Linked DNA regions of Blastochloris tepida. The protein of the gene in region 2 interacts with the protein of the main gene of each other region in a pairwise test. Links are inferred from orthologs where the notes say so. Each region holds a gene or a part of one and is shown on either strand. Other genes may lie near its edges.

The links.
Region 1: the proteins of BLTE_RS05960 (region 2) and BLTE_RS15335 interact in binary tests that used the Escherichia coli proteins (3 or more experiments, as listed by UniProt). The link is inferred for Blastochloris tepida from one-to-one orthologs.

The regions. Positions count from the first base shown.
Region 1 is NZ_AP018907.1:3,378,661-3,384,959, forward strand. Bases 1,532-4,482 are described here. They hold BLTE_RS15335 (sulfurtransferase TusA family protein), read left to right. Parts: upstream 1,532-2,868; coding sequence 2,869-3,096; downstream 3,097-4,482. Other genes in these bases: BLTE_RS15325 (YeiH family protein), read left to right, coding at 1,532-2,145; dsrE2 (sulfur carrier protein DsrE2), read left to right, coding at 2,270-2,776; BLTE_RS15340 (ArsR/SmtB family transcription factor), read left to right, coding at 3,657-4,004; BLTE_RS15345 (HpcH/HpaI aldolase/citrate lyase family protein), read left to right, coding at 4,186-4,482. Outside these bases: BLTE_RS15320 (NAD(P)/FAD-dependent oxidoreductase), read left to right, coding at 1-881; more of BLTE_RS15325, read left to right, coding at 1,081-1,531; more of BLTE_RS15345, read left to right, coding at 4,483-5,076; BLTE_RS15350 (MaoC family dehydratase), read left to right, coding at 5,080-6,132. UniProt on the Escherichia coli protein: Sulfur carrier protein involved in sulfur trafficking in the cell. Part of a sulfur-relay system required for 2-thiolation during synthesis of 2-thiouridine of the modified wobble base 5-methylaminomethyl-2-thiouridine (mnm(5)s(2)U) in tRNA.
Region 2 is NZ_AP018907.1:1,282,477-1,288,637, reverse strand. Bases 1,249-4,061 are described here. They hold BLTE_RS05960 (aminotransferase class V-fold PLP-dependent enzyme), read right to left. Parts: upstream 3,350-4,061; coding sequence 2,147-3,349; downstream 1,249-2,146. Other genes in these bases: BLTE_RS05950 (HesB/IscA family protein), read right to left, coding at 3,717-4,037; BLTE_RS05955 (NifU family protein), read right to left, coding at 3,367-3,705; nifV (homocitrate synthase), read right to left, coding at 1,249-2,154. Outside these bases: BLTE_RS05975 (electron transfer flavoprotein subunit beta/FixA family protein), read right to left, coding at 1-181; nitrogenase stabilizing/protective protein NifW, read right to left, coding at 632-982; more of nifV, read right to left, coding at 997-1,248; BLTE_RS05945 (IS110 family RNA-guided transposase), read left to right, coding at 4,468-5,436; BLTE_RS05940 (nitrogen fixation protein NifQ), read right to left, coding at 5,628-6,161. UniProt on the Escherichia coli protein: Master enzyme that delivers sulfur to a number of partners involved in Fe-S cluster assembly, tRNA modification or cofactor biosynthesis. Catalyzes the removal of elemental sulfur from cysteine to produce alanine.

The DNA.
Region 1 (6,299 bases), 2.1 Mb from region 2 along the record:
CGGCCGCCAAGTTCGAGGAGTTCTGCAAGAACCCCGGCCCGATCGTCACCGGCGCGGTGCAGGGCGCCTCCTGTTTTGGCCCGGCCTACGAGTACACCTTCATCCTCGACACCGAGCTGCGCCGGCGCCGCATCCGCGACAAGGTGCCGATGACCTTCGTGACCGCCGAACCCTATATCGGCCACCTCGGGCTCGACGGCGTCGGCGACACCAAGGGCCTGCTCGAAGGCGAGATGCGCCAGCACCACATCAAGTTCATCACCAGCGCCCGGGTGAAGGCGGTCGAGCCCGGCAAGATGACCATCGAGGAGATCGCCGACGACGGCTCGATCAAGAAGACCACCGAGTTGCCGTTCGCCTTCTCGATGATGCTGCCGTCGTTCCGCGGCATCGGAGCGCTGCGCGGCATCGAGGGTCTGGTCAATCCGCGCGGCTTCGTGCTGATCGACCAGCACCAGCAGAACCCGACCTACAGGAACGTGTTCGCGGTCGGCGTCTGCGTCGCCATTCCGCCGATCGGGCCGACGCCGGTTCCCTGCGGCATCCCCAAGACCGGCTTCATGATCGAGTCGATGGTGACGGCGACCGCCAACAACATCGCCCAGATCCTGCGCGGCGAACAGCCCACCCACCAGGGCACCTGGAACGCCGTCTGCCTCGCCGACTTCGGCGATTCCGGCGTCGCCTTCGTCGCCCAGCCGCAGATTCCGCCGCGCAATGTCAACTGGTCGTCGTCCGGCGTCTGGGTGCACAATGCCAAGATCGCCTTCGAGAAATACTTCATCCGCAAGATGCGCCGCGGCGAGAGCGAGCCGTTCTACGAGAAGGCGATGCTCGACATCCTCGGCATCGGCAAGCTGAAGAAGGTCACCACCGACTGATCCGGTTCCCGGTCGGGGCGCCCGGCCGCATCGGCCGACGCCCACCGGGTTCGACAACACAGTCCTGACGCCGGCCACCGCTCCCGCTTCGGGGCGCGATGGCGCGCGTCCAGAAATTGCCGGTCGGCGCCGCCGCGCGGGCCGGGCGCTCGCGTTCCCTGCCCCGCCGCCCTGCCACCCCGCTAGGAAGGATTCCCGTATGTCGCTCGACAAGCCTGCCGGAGGCGAGGGGGCGGCGACCGGCCCTCTCGGGTCGGCGATCGCCCTCGCGCCGGGTCTCGTTCTCTGCGCCATTCTCGCCTTCGTCTCGGTCCAGATCGAGCCGTGGGGCACCAAGGCGATGCTGGCGCTGGTCGGCACGCCCGTCACCATCACCGCACCGGTGATCGCGCTCCTCATCGGCATGGCGTTCCACCCGCTGGTCGCGCGGCCGGCCTTCACGCCGGGCATGACGTTTGCCATCAAGAAGCTGCTGCGCTGGGCGATCGCGCTGTTCGGCCTGAAGATCGCGCTGTCTGACATCATCGGCCTGGGCCTGGGAACGGCGGTCATGGTCATCGTGTCGATGGCGGCCACTTTGGCGTCCGGCGTGGCGCTGGCCCGCCTGCTCGGCCGCAGCGATTCCTACGGCGCGATCGCCGGCGGCGCCACGGCGGTGTGCGGCGCCTCGGCGGCGCTGGCCACGGCCTCGGTGCTGCCGCACTACAAGGGCCGCGAGTCCGACATGGCGTTCGTCGCGGTCACGGTGAACATCCTGGCGACGCTGGCCATGGTGTTCTACCCGCCGATCTGCGCCGGGCTGGGGTTCGACGAGCGCACCATCGGCATCTTCCTCGGCGCCACCATCCACGACGTCGCCCAGGTGGTCGGTGCCGGCTATGCGGTGTCGGACACCGCCGGCAATGTCGCCACCGTGGTCAAGCTGTTCCGCGTCTTCATGCTGCTGCCGGTGGTGCTTCTGGTCGGCTGGTGGTTCGCGGCCGAGGGCGGCGACGTGCACAAGGCGAAGGTGCCGGTGCCGGTGTTCGCCATCATGTTCCTGGTGTTCGTCGCCATCAACAGCGTCGGCATCCTGCCGGTGGAGATCAAGTCGGCGCTGGTCGAGGCGTCGCGCTGGGGCCTGCTGATCGCCATCGCCGCGCTCGGCTTCAACACCTCGCTCGCCACCATTTTGCGCATCGGCCCGCAGCATCTGCTCGTGGTGCTGGGCGCGACCCTGGTGATCTTCGTCCTGCCCTTGGTGTGGCTGCTGATCCTCGGATAGAGCGGCCGCGAATTTCTCCGCGCGAGAGGTTGGGCTTGTTGACAAACCTGGCTTTGCGCATTCGTATATTGAAATGTATGAAACTTAAACAATGCGGTGCGTCATGCCGCGAGAGGGGGGAGACATGGCTGAGGCGGCGAACGGCGACGGCAATGCGAAGACGATGACGATCATCGTCACCAAGGGCACGCTCGATTGGGCATATCCGCCCTTCATCCTGGCCACCACGGCGGCGGCGATGGGCGTCGAGGTGACCATGTTCTTCACCTTCTACGGCCTGTCGCTGCTGCAGAAGAAGCTCGATCTCCAGGTGTCGCCGCTCGGCAATCCGGCGATGAAGATGCCGATGATGGGCATGCACATGGGCATGCCCAACATCGTCGCCATGCTGCCGGGCGTCGAGGCCGGGGCCACGGCGATGATGAAGAACATGATCAAGAACAAGGGTGTGGCCTCGGTGGAGGAGCTGCGCGAGGCGGCGATCGAGGCCGACGTCAAGATCATCGCCTGCCAGATGACGATGGATCTGTTCGAGCTCAAGACCGAGGACATGATCCCCGGCGTCGCGCTCGGGGGGGCCGCCACCTACATGGAGAAGGCGCTGGCCTCCGACATCAATCTCTACATCTGACCGGCCGCGGCCGGCACTGGCACCGGCCATATGACCGGCCCTGCATAACAAGCCGACCGCATAAGAAGCCGACCGACATTGGAGGAAAACTCATGGCCGACAAGGTGCTCGACGCCAAGGGGCTCAACTGCCCGCTGCCGATTCTGCGTGCCAAGAAGACGCTGAAGGAGGTGCCGTCGGGCGGTACGCTCGAGGTGCTGGCGACCGATCCGGGCTCGGTTGCCGACTTCGCCGCCTTCTGCCGCTCGACCGGCAACGAGCTGCTCGAATCGTCGTCCGCCGACGGCGTCTACCGCTTCCTCATCAAGCACACCGGGTGAGCGCCAAGCCGGCTGCCGCGTCCGGGCAGGCGCGGCGGCCGGCATCCGGGCAGACGGCCGAACGCTTGAGCGCTCCAAATAAATAGCCGGCAAACCGAAACGTGGCGTGCCGCCGCGATCCTGCGTGGAGCAGGAGCCGCACGAACTGTCCCGCCAAGCCCGCGCCTGCCGGAAAGCCTGTATTATGTCACAGGAATCTGCCGCACGCGGGCGCCGCCCTTCACAAACATTCGCAGACACAAAGACGCGGATGGCCGGGACAAGCCCGGCGATGACGGCAGCGGGGGAAACCCGCCTGACCCGCCCCGCACCCTGGACCCGCACCCGCGCAGCGTTGGACACGACCCCACCGAGCGCGGGGCCGGCTGCGTTGCGCTTGACGCGGTGCAATATATTTAATAATTTTGATATTCATTCCTATGAAGCCCTCGAAGCGAGGGCCCGGCGTGCCCGAACTTGGCGCGCCGCCGCCAAACGATGATGACCGCCAGCATTTCCCGCCACCTTCTTTGACAGCGAAATGAGGGTGATCTAGCTTTGCTGGCGGACTGAGGACACAAATGCCGTCTGTCAAGTTGAAACAAATCAAGGCGCCGCTTGATTCCGAGATGATGCTCGCCAACGCCCAGGAGGCGAGCGACTTCCTCAAGGCGTTGGCCCACCAGTCCCGGCTGGTCATCCTGTGCATGCTGGCCGAGGGCGAGAAATCCGTCGGCGAGCTTGAGGAGCTGCTGTCGCAGCGCCAAGCCACCGTGTCCCAGCAGCTCGCCCGGCTGCGGCTGGACGGGCTGGTCACCACCCGGCGCGACGGCCAGACCATCTATTACAGCCTCGCCTCGGACGATGTCCGCGTCATCCTCGGCGCGCTCTACGAGGTGTTCTGCCAGCCCAAGCGCCGCCGCCGCTGACCACGTGCCGCCGCCGCTCAGTGCGTGGGCCGGGGTCCGGGCCTCGAGGCGCGGGCCTTGAAGGCCGGCGGCGCGGTGTCGACGGAGCATCTGACGCGCCCTCACCCCTAAGGAGGGCTTGCGATCGCGACCGGCGCGGCTAGGGTCCACCACCCCATAGGACCGACCGGAACCTTTCGCCATGGCCACGTCTCTCCGTCCGCGCCGCAGCGTGCTCTATATGCCGGGCTCCAACGCCCGCGCCCTGGAAAAGGCCCGCACCTTGCCGGCCGACTGCCTGATCCTCGATTTGGAAGATGCGGTGGCGCCCGACGCCAAGGAGGTCGCCCGCACCCAGGTTGCGGCCGCGGTCAAGGCCGGCGGCTTCGGCTTGCGCGAGGTGTTCATCCGCATCAACGGCCTCGACACGCCGTGGGGCGCGGCCGACCTCGAGGCCGCTGCTGCGGCCGCCCCCGACGTCATCCTGATCCCCAAGGTGTCCGACCCCGAGGACCTCGTCCGCATCGGCCGGGTGCTGGCCGAGGCCGGCACGCCGGAGGCGACGCGGGTGTGGGCGATGATGGAGACGCCGCGGGCCATGCTGGCGGCGCTGGAGATCGCCGACGCGGCGCGCGATCCCCTCACCCGGCTTGCCGGCTTCGTGATGGGCACCAACGATCTGGCCAAGGACACCCGCGCCCGCTGGGTGCCGGGCCGCGCCCCGATGCTGCCCTGGCTGATGACCTGCGTCGCCGCCGCCCGCGCCAACGGCCTCGACATCGCCGACGGCGTCTACAATGCGCTCGCCGACGAGGAAGGGTTCAAGCGCGAATGCGCTGAGGCCCGCGACCTCGGCTTCGACGGCAAGACGCTGATCCACCCCAATCAGGTCGCCCCCTGCAACGCCGCCTTCTCGCCGACGCCGGAGGAGGTCGCGTGGTCGCGCACGGTGATCGCCGCGTTCGATGCGCCCGAAGCTTCAGGAAAGGGTGCGCTGCAGGTCGAGGGCAGGATGGTCGAGCGCCTGCACGCCGAGATGGCGCGCCGGGTGGTGGCCATCGCCTCGTCCATCGCCGCCCGCGAGGGAGCCTGAGCCATGCACCCCAAGACCTCCGCCGGCAATTTCTTCGAGGACTTCCGCCTCGGCCAGATGATCCGCCACGCCGTGCCGCGCACGGTGACGGTGGGCGACGTCAGCCTCTATACCGCGCTCTACGGCATGCGCTTTGCGGTGCAGTCGTCGGACGCCTTCGCCGCCACGGTCGGCTATCCCAGGAGCCCGGTCGACGACCTGCTGGTGTTCCACATCGTGTTCGGCAAGACGGTGCCGGACGTGTCGCTGAACGCCATCGCCAATCTCGGCTATGCCGGCGGGCGGTTCCTGAAGCCGGTCTATCCCGGCGACACGCTGCATGCGGTGTCCGAGGTGATCGGGCTGAAGGAGAACTCCAACCGCAAGACCGGCGTGGTCTATGTCCGCTCCACCGGCTTCAACCAGCACGGCGAGGAAGTGCTCGACTATGTGCGCTGGGTGATGGTGCGCAAGCGCGACGAGAGCGCCCCAGTTGTCGAGCAGCACGTGCCGACGCTGCCCAAGGCGCTGGCGCCCGCCGCGCTCGGCACCGCCTGCCCGCGCATCGACACCGCCGAGTGGAACGAGGCGCTGGCCGGCAGCCCCTACCGCTATGACGACTATGAGGTCGGTGAGCGGATCGACCATGTCGACGGCATGACGGTGGAGGAGGCCGAGCATCAGATCGCCACCCGCCTCTATCAGAACACCGCCAAGGTGCACTTCAACCAGCATTCCGAGGGCAAGGGCCGGTTCGGCCGGCGGCTGATCTATGGCGGCCACGTCATCTCGCTCGCCCGCGCGCTGTCGTTCAACGGCCTCGCGAATGCCTTCCACGTCGCCGCCATCAATGGCGGGCGGCACGTGGCGCCGCTGTTCGCCGGCGAGACGGTTTTCGCGTGGAGCGAGGTGCTGGACAAGCAGCCGCTGCCGGCGCGCAGCGATGTCGGCGCGCTGCGCATCCGCACCATCGCCACCAAGGACAAGCCGACAACGCTGTTCCCCGACAAGACCGGCGAGGACTACGACCCGGCGGTGATCCTTGACTTCGACTACTGGGTGCTGCTGCCGCGGTAGAGGGGCGCCTCTCTTCCTTACCTCTCCCCTTGCGGGCTACGGCATTCACGGATCTGATTCTGTGCTGAGCCATCAATGGCTTAATGAACAGGCTGCGGTTGTCTCATCGAGAACGCGGTGGATCGGCAGTTACCGGGGGCCGCAGGATTGAACTCGTCATGCCCGCG
Region 2 (6,161 bases):
TCGTCAGCACCGTGACTTCGCCGCCGAACTTGTCGCGCAGCCGCAGGGCCTCCTCGATCGCAAACAGATCGTAGGGATTGATGATGGTCGGCACGCCCTGCCGCATGATGGTGTTGGTGACCGGGTGGACGCGGATCTGCGCCGAATCCGGAACCTGCTTGATGCAGACAACGATGTGCATCGTGTCGCTCTCCTCATGAGTGCTCGGTTTCAAACTAGCAATTCGCGTACCAACCGGGCCGTGTCTATCGGATTCGCCCGTGCTGGGAAGCATCTAGAGGGCCTGTCGCAGCTTGAGCGCGCCGCGCCCGACACGCCGAGCGCGACACCTTGTCGGGAAGCCGACACAACGCGACAGAGCGCGGAAATGAAGGAGAATGAAGCAAACGAACGGATTGCGTGCATGCCGGATTTCGCTCTGTCGGGGCGTCATACGGTTTCCGGTTGATCCCTTCGGGATACCGGAAACGTTCTCGCCGAAAACCCCTTGTTCGATAGCGGGGTTTCCGGCGATCGGAATACGGTTCTCCGGCTTGATCAGCCGGAAACCGTATCAAACGCGTTGTCGCCGCAGCCGGCGTTTTCCGGTTGCGGCGACACGACAGCGATTGATGAGGAATTTCGCCGGCGATTATTTCAGCAGCGAATCGAACGGCACGAAGGCCGGCGGCTTCGGCGGCTCCACCGCCGTCTTGAGCACCTTGAACACCCGCGCCTCGAGCGGCGAGGAGGTAACGAACTCCTCATAGGCACGCTGCAGCATCGAACGGCACCGCGCGGCGGCAACGCGATCGGGCAGGCCTTCGACATCCTCGCCCGAGAGGTATTCGCCCATGCGCTTCAGGATGTGCAGGCGGGCGACATTGAGCACCTTGGGGTCGTACTCGACGCCGAGCAGGGTGAAGAACTCCTCGGCCGACGCCGCCGTCCTGAGCTTCGTCATCACGTCGGGCGGAAAATCGGGCGTGTGGGTGCAGCTCATCATGGTCTCCAATTCTACGCGCAGGCCGCGACATCGCTGCCGCAGATCTCGCGCCAGATGCCCGACAGTTCGTCGGCATTGACGGTGTGCTTCGTGGCGGCAGCGCGGCGGCGCACCTGCGCCAGAATGGCGCGGGTCTGGCTCGGGCTGGCATCGAGCCCGAGTTCGCCCAGCGCGGCGCTGATGCCGGCGGTGCCGGAGTGCTTGCCGACGACGATGACATGGTCGCGGCCGAGCAGCGCCGGATCGAGCGCCTGATAGGTCCGGCGGTCCTTCATCAGCCCATCGACATGGATGCCGGATTCATGGGTGAAGATGTGCTCGCCGACGATCGCCTTGCCCTTCGGTATGATGCGGCCGGCGGCCTTGGCGACCACCATCGCCAGCGTGCCGAGCTTGTCGAAGGCGATGCCGGTTTCGCAGGCATAGTGCTGCGACAGGCCCATCGCCACCTCTTCCAGCGCCGCATTGCCGGCACGTTCGCCGAGCCCGAGCACGGTGACCGAGGCATGGGTGGCGCCGCCGCGCACCGCCGCGAGCGAATTGGCGGTGGCAAGGCCGAGATCGTCATGGGCGTGGATCTCGAGTTCGAGATCGGTCGCAGCAGAAAGCCGCGAGAACAGCTCGAAGGTCGCGAACGGCTCCAGCACGCCCAGCGTGTCGGCAATGCGCAGGCGCCGCGCGCCGGCCGCCTTGGCCGCGGCCGCGAGTTCGACCAGGAAGGCCGGATCGGCGCGCGAGGCATCCTCGCAGCCGACCGCGACCTCGAGGCCGCGCCGGCGGGCATAGGGCACAACGCGGGCAATGGTGGCGAGCGCATGGGCGCGGCCCGCCTTCAGCTTGGCAGCAAGCTGGATGTCGGAGGCCGGAATGGACACGTTGACCATCGGCACGCCGGTGGCGAGCGCGGTGTCCACGTCGCCCTCGGTCATCCGGCACCAGGCGATCGGCATCAGCGGCAGGTTCTCGGCCACCACCGCGCGGATGGCGGCAATCTCGTCCGGCCCCATCACCGGGGCGCCGACCTCGATCTCGCGCACCCCGGCGCGGGCCAGGGCGCGGGCGATGGCCAGCTTTTCGGCCGCGGTGAAGGCCACGCCCGGCGCCTGCTCGCCGTCGCGCAGCGTGGTATCGGCCAGAACCACTCGGCGATGGGTCAGCGCGTCAGGCATGGAGTCTCTCCGGGGCAGACTGTGACCGGCGGCACGGCGGCCGCAAGCCGGCGACGATCTCGGGCAGCACCGCGACGACCCGGCTGATGTCGGCATCGGCGGCATTGCGCAGCAGCGACAGGCGGATGGCGCCGCGCGCGAAGGTATCGGGCACCGCCATGGCGCGCAGCACATGCGACGGCTCCACCGAGCCCGCCGAGCAGGCCGCGCCCGAGGCGGCAGCGATGCCGGCGCGGTCGAGCCGGTGCAGCACCGCCTCGGCATCGGCGCCGGCGAAGGCGATGCAGGAGGTGTTGGGCAGGCGCGCCGCGCGGTCGCCGAGCACCATGGCGGCGGGAATGCGGGCCATCAGCTCGGCCTCCAGCCGGTCGCGCAGGCCCTGAACCCGCGACAGATCGCACTGCGCGGCGATCTCGGCGGCAACACCGAGCCCGACGATCGCCGGCACGTTCTCGGTGCCGGCCCGCCGTCCCCGCTCCTGCCGGCCACCGGCGATCAGCGGATGAACCTTCAAGCCGCGGCGGACATAGAGCACGCCGCTGCCTTTGGGACCGTGCAGCTTGTGTCCGGAAAACGACAAGAGGTCGATGGCGGTCGCCGCCACGTCGATGCGCAGCTTGCCCGCCGCCTGCACCGCATCGGTGTGGAACAGCGCGCCGACCGCCTTGGCCTTCTCGGCCAGCTCGGCGACCGGGAAGATCGTACCGGTCTCGTTGTTGGCCCACATCGCCGAGACCACGGCGACGTCCTCGTCCAGCGCCGCCTCGAAGGCGTCGAGGTCGAGCGCGCCGGTGCCCTCCACCGGCACGCGGCGCACGACAATCCCTTGCGCCTCCAGCCGGTCGGCGAGCGCGCGCACGGCGGCGTGTTCCACGGCGGTGGTCACCAGCACCTTGCGCTTCGGGTCGGCCTCGAGCGCGGTGCGAATGGCGGCATTCACGCTCTCGGTGCCGCCCGAGGTGAACACGATCTCGCCTTCGGTCGCGCCGATCAGCGCGGCGACCCGGGCACGCGCCTCGGCGAGCGCCGCCTTGGCCTGGCGACCCGCCGCATGCTGCGACGACGGATTGCCGAAGATTGCCGAGAAATAGGGCAGCATCGCCTCCAGCACCGCGGGATCGACCGGTGTCGTGGCGTTGGCGTCGAGATAGACCGGCGGCCGGTCGGCGACCGTGCCCAGCGCTGCCTCGCTCATGGCCCCTGCCCTTCCCGTCAGCTGCGGCCCATCCCGACCGGAATGACGCGCACCGGCACGCCGATCGCCTCGATCAGCTTCATCTGCACGCCGCTCACCGACACCGCCGCCAGCTGGCAGGCGACGCAGGTGCCGGTCATGCGCACGAACACGGTGTTCTCCTCGACGCGGTCGAGCTCGATGTCGCCGCCATCGCACTGGAATCGCGGGCGCATCGCCTCGATCGCCTCGGCGACAAGCGCGATCTGCGCCTCGCTGAGGGTGAAGCGCGGCAGGGCCGGACGCGGCGCGGACGGCGCCGCCGGGCGGTGGCCGATGTCGAGCGTGGTGCGGCGGGCTTCGGCAGTGGCGAGCATGAAATCCTCCCTCAGCCGAACGACTTGCCGCACGAGCATTTCGCGCCGGCATTTGGATTTTCGAAGGTGAAACCGGAGCCCTCGAAGCTTTCGACGAAGCCGACCTTGAGACCGCTGATCAGCGGCTGAGATTCCGGATCGATGAACACCTTGACGCCGCCGCTCTCGATCACCGCATCGTCTTCGCGCGGCTCATGGTCGAGACCGATCAGGTATTTGTAGCCGGCGCACCCGCCCGCCTCGACCATGATGCGCAGCCCGGCGCCTTCCTTGCCGGTCTTGACCATCGCCGCCTTCACAGCGTCCGCCGCTTCCGGGGTGAGCACGATCATCGCTGGCTCCTCGACCAATTGCTTCGCAAACAGCAAAGCAAACTCCATGCCGGCGCTGGCGAGAACGACAACAGGCTGATTTCGTTGGGCTTAATCGATCGGGCGAAACCCGACACGGGTCCTCGCGTCGCAAACGCGACGCGGCCGGATTGTCGGGTTTGTCCGGCAGCTGCCGCGTCGTTCCGGGCGAGGCGAAGCCGGGACCCGGAACCGTCTGCGAAACAAGGCCATTTCGGAAAACGATCCCGGGTTGGAACGGCGAACTGTGCTTTGATGGGTGCGCCGGCTCGGGGTGGCCACCCCGAGCCGGTGCGGGCGGCACGCCGTATCCCGGGTGAGCCTTCGAGGCCGTCGCGAGCAGAAGCGGCCGTCCGTCCCAAGCCAACCCGAACAGTTGCACGGGGCTTTTGACCCCGCTTCCAAGCCTGGGATGCTTGTCATGCTGCCACACCCGACGCCGTTTGCCACCCACCTTGTGGGCATCGATGTCTCCAAGGACTGGCTCGACATCGCCTTCGACGACACCAAGGTCGAGCGCGTCGATAACACCCCCGCGGCTCTCCAGCGCTTGGCCAGGCGCCTGGTGAAGGCCGGGCTCACCACCGCCGGCCTGGAGCCGACCGGCGGCTATGAACGCCTGGCGGTCGCGGTGCTGCGCGAGGCCGGCCTCACCGTGCTGCAGGTCGACAGCTGGCGCTGCCGCCAGTTCGCCAAGGCCTGCGGCCAGCGCGCCAAGAGCGATCCGCTCGACGCCCGCATCATCCGCGCCTTCATGCTGCATCACCCCTGCCGGCCGTTCCCAGAGCCCTCGCAAGCGCAGAGCGACCTGACCGCCTGGGTGCGCGAAATCACCCGCGCCGAGGCCGACATCCGCCGCCTGGAGAACCGCAAGGCCCACCCCACCCTGGCGGCCATCACCGCCCGGCTCGATGCCGAAATCGCCGCCCTGCGCGAGACCGTCGCCGCGGCCGAACAGACCATCGAGGCGTTGATCGCCGCCGATCCGGCGATGGACGCCAAGGCCAAGATCATCACCTCGGTGCCGGGGATCGCCAACAAGACGGCCCGCGTCCTGCTCGCAGAAGCTCCCGAACTCGGCCAGTTCACCCCTCGCCAAGCCGGCGCCATCGGCGGCTGCGCACCCTACCGAAACGACAGCGGCAAAGCGCGGCGGCCGGCCCATATCGAGGCCGGACGCCGCGCGCTCAAGCGCGCCTGCTATCTCGCCGCCTTCGCCGCCATCCACTGGAACCCGTGGGCCAAACAGCTCTACGCCGACCTCAAAGCCCGCGGAAAACCCGCCAAGGTCGCCCTCATCGCCATCGCTCGAAGGCTCCTGACCATCCTCAACGCCATGATTCGAGACAACAAACCCTGGCAAGCCCCCAAAGCAGCCTGACAGTTGCTCGCGGGCCTTCGGCCTTTGGCCGGGATGACGCGGAACCGATACGTCGCCCCGGGTGGGCGGGAGCGGGAGCCCGCCGCCACCCGGGGCCGTTTGGCAAGGGAGGCGAACGCTTGCCGAACGGTCCCGGGCCGCGCCGCGCGCACGGCCCGGGACAACAGGAAAAGCCACAAAATATCGTTACGCTACAATGAAATAGCCGTCTCGACCGTGCGCCGGATGCGGGCCAGCCGGCTTTCGCCGGTCTCCTCGCCGAAGCAGGTTTCGAAATCGCCGCAGCCGGCGCAGGTCGGCGTGGCGCACAGCACGAAGCCATCGTCTTCGCACAGCGTGCGGTAAAAGAACCGTTTCCAGCGCATGTTTCGCGTATTCTTTGCCGAAAGCGGCGCGAAATGCCGCTCCAGCAGCCGCGTCAGCTCGACCCGTGACCTGAGGCCCAGATCCTCCCACAGATGGTTGGGCTCCAGCGCCCGGCGGGCGACGATCGCCGCCAGCCAGTCGGTCTCAGCCCCGGCGCGCGAGCGGTGCGCGAGCAGCAGGTCGCGCACCATCTCGAACTCGTCGTCGGACGCCGTTGCCGCGCCGTTCGCGCGCGTTGCATCGTCGCCGGACCGCGCTGCGGCGGCGTTCACGCTATTTGTGATGCCGCGCGCGTGGGGGAAGCGGGCCGCGAGCAGCGCATCGAGCGCAGCCGGCGGCAGGCCGAGCCCGGCCGCCAC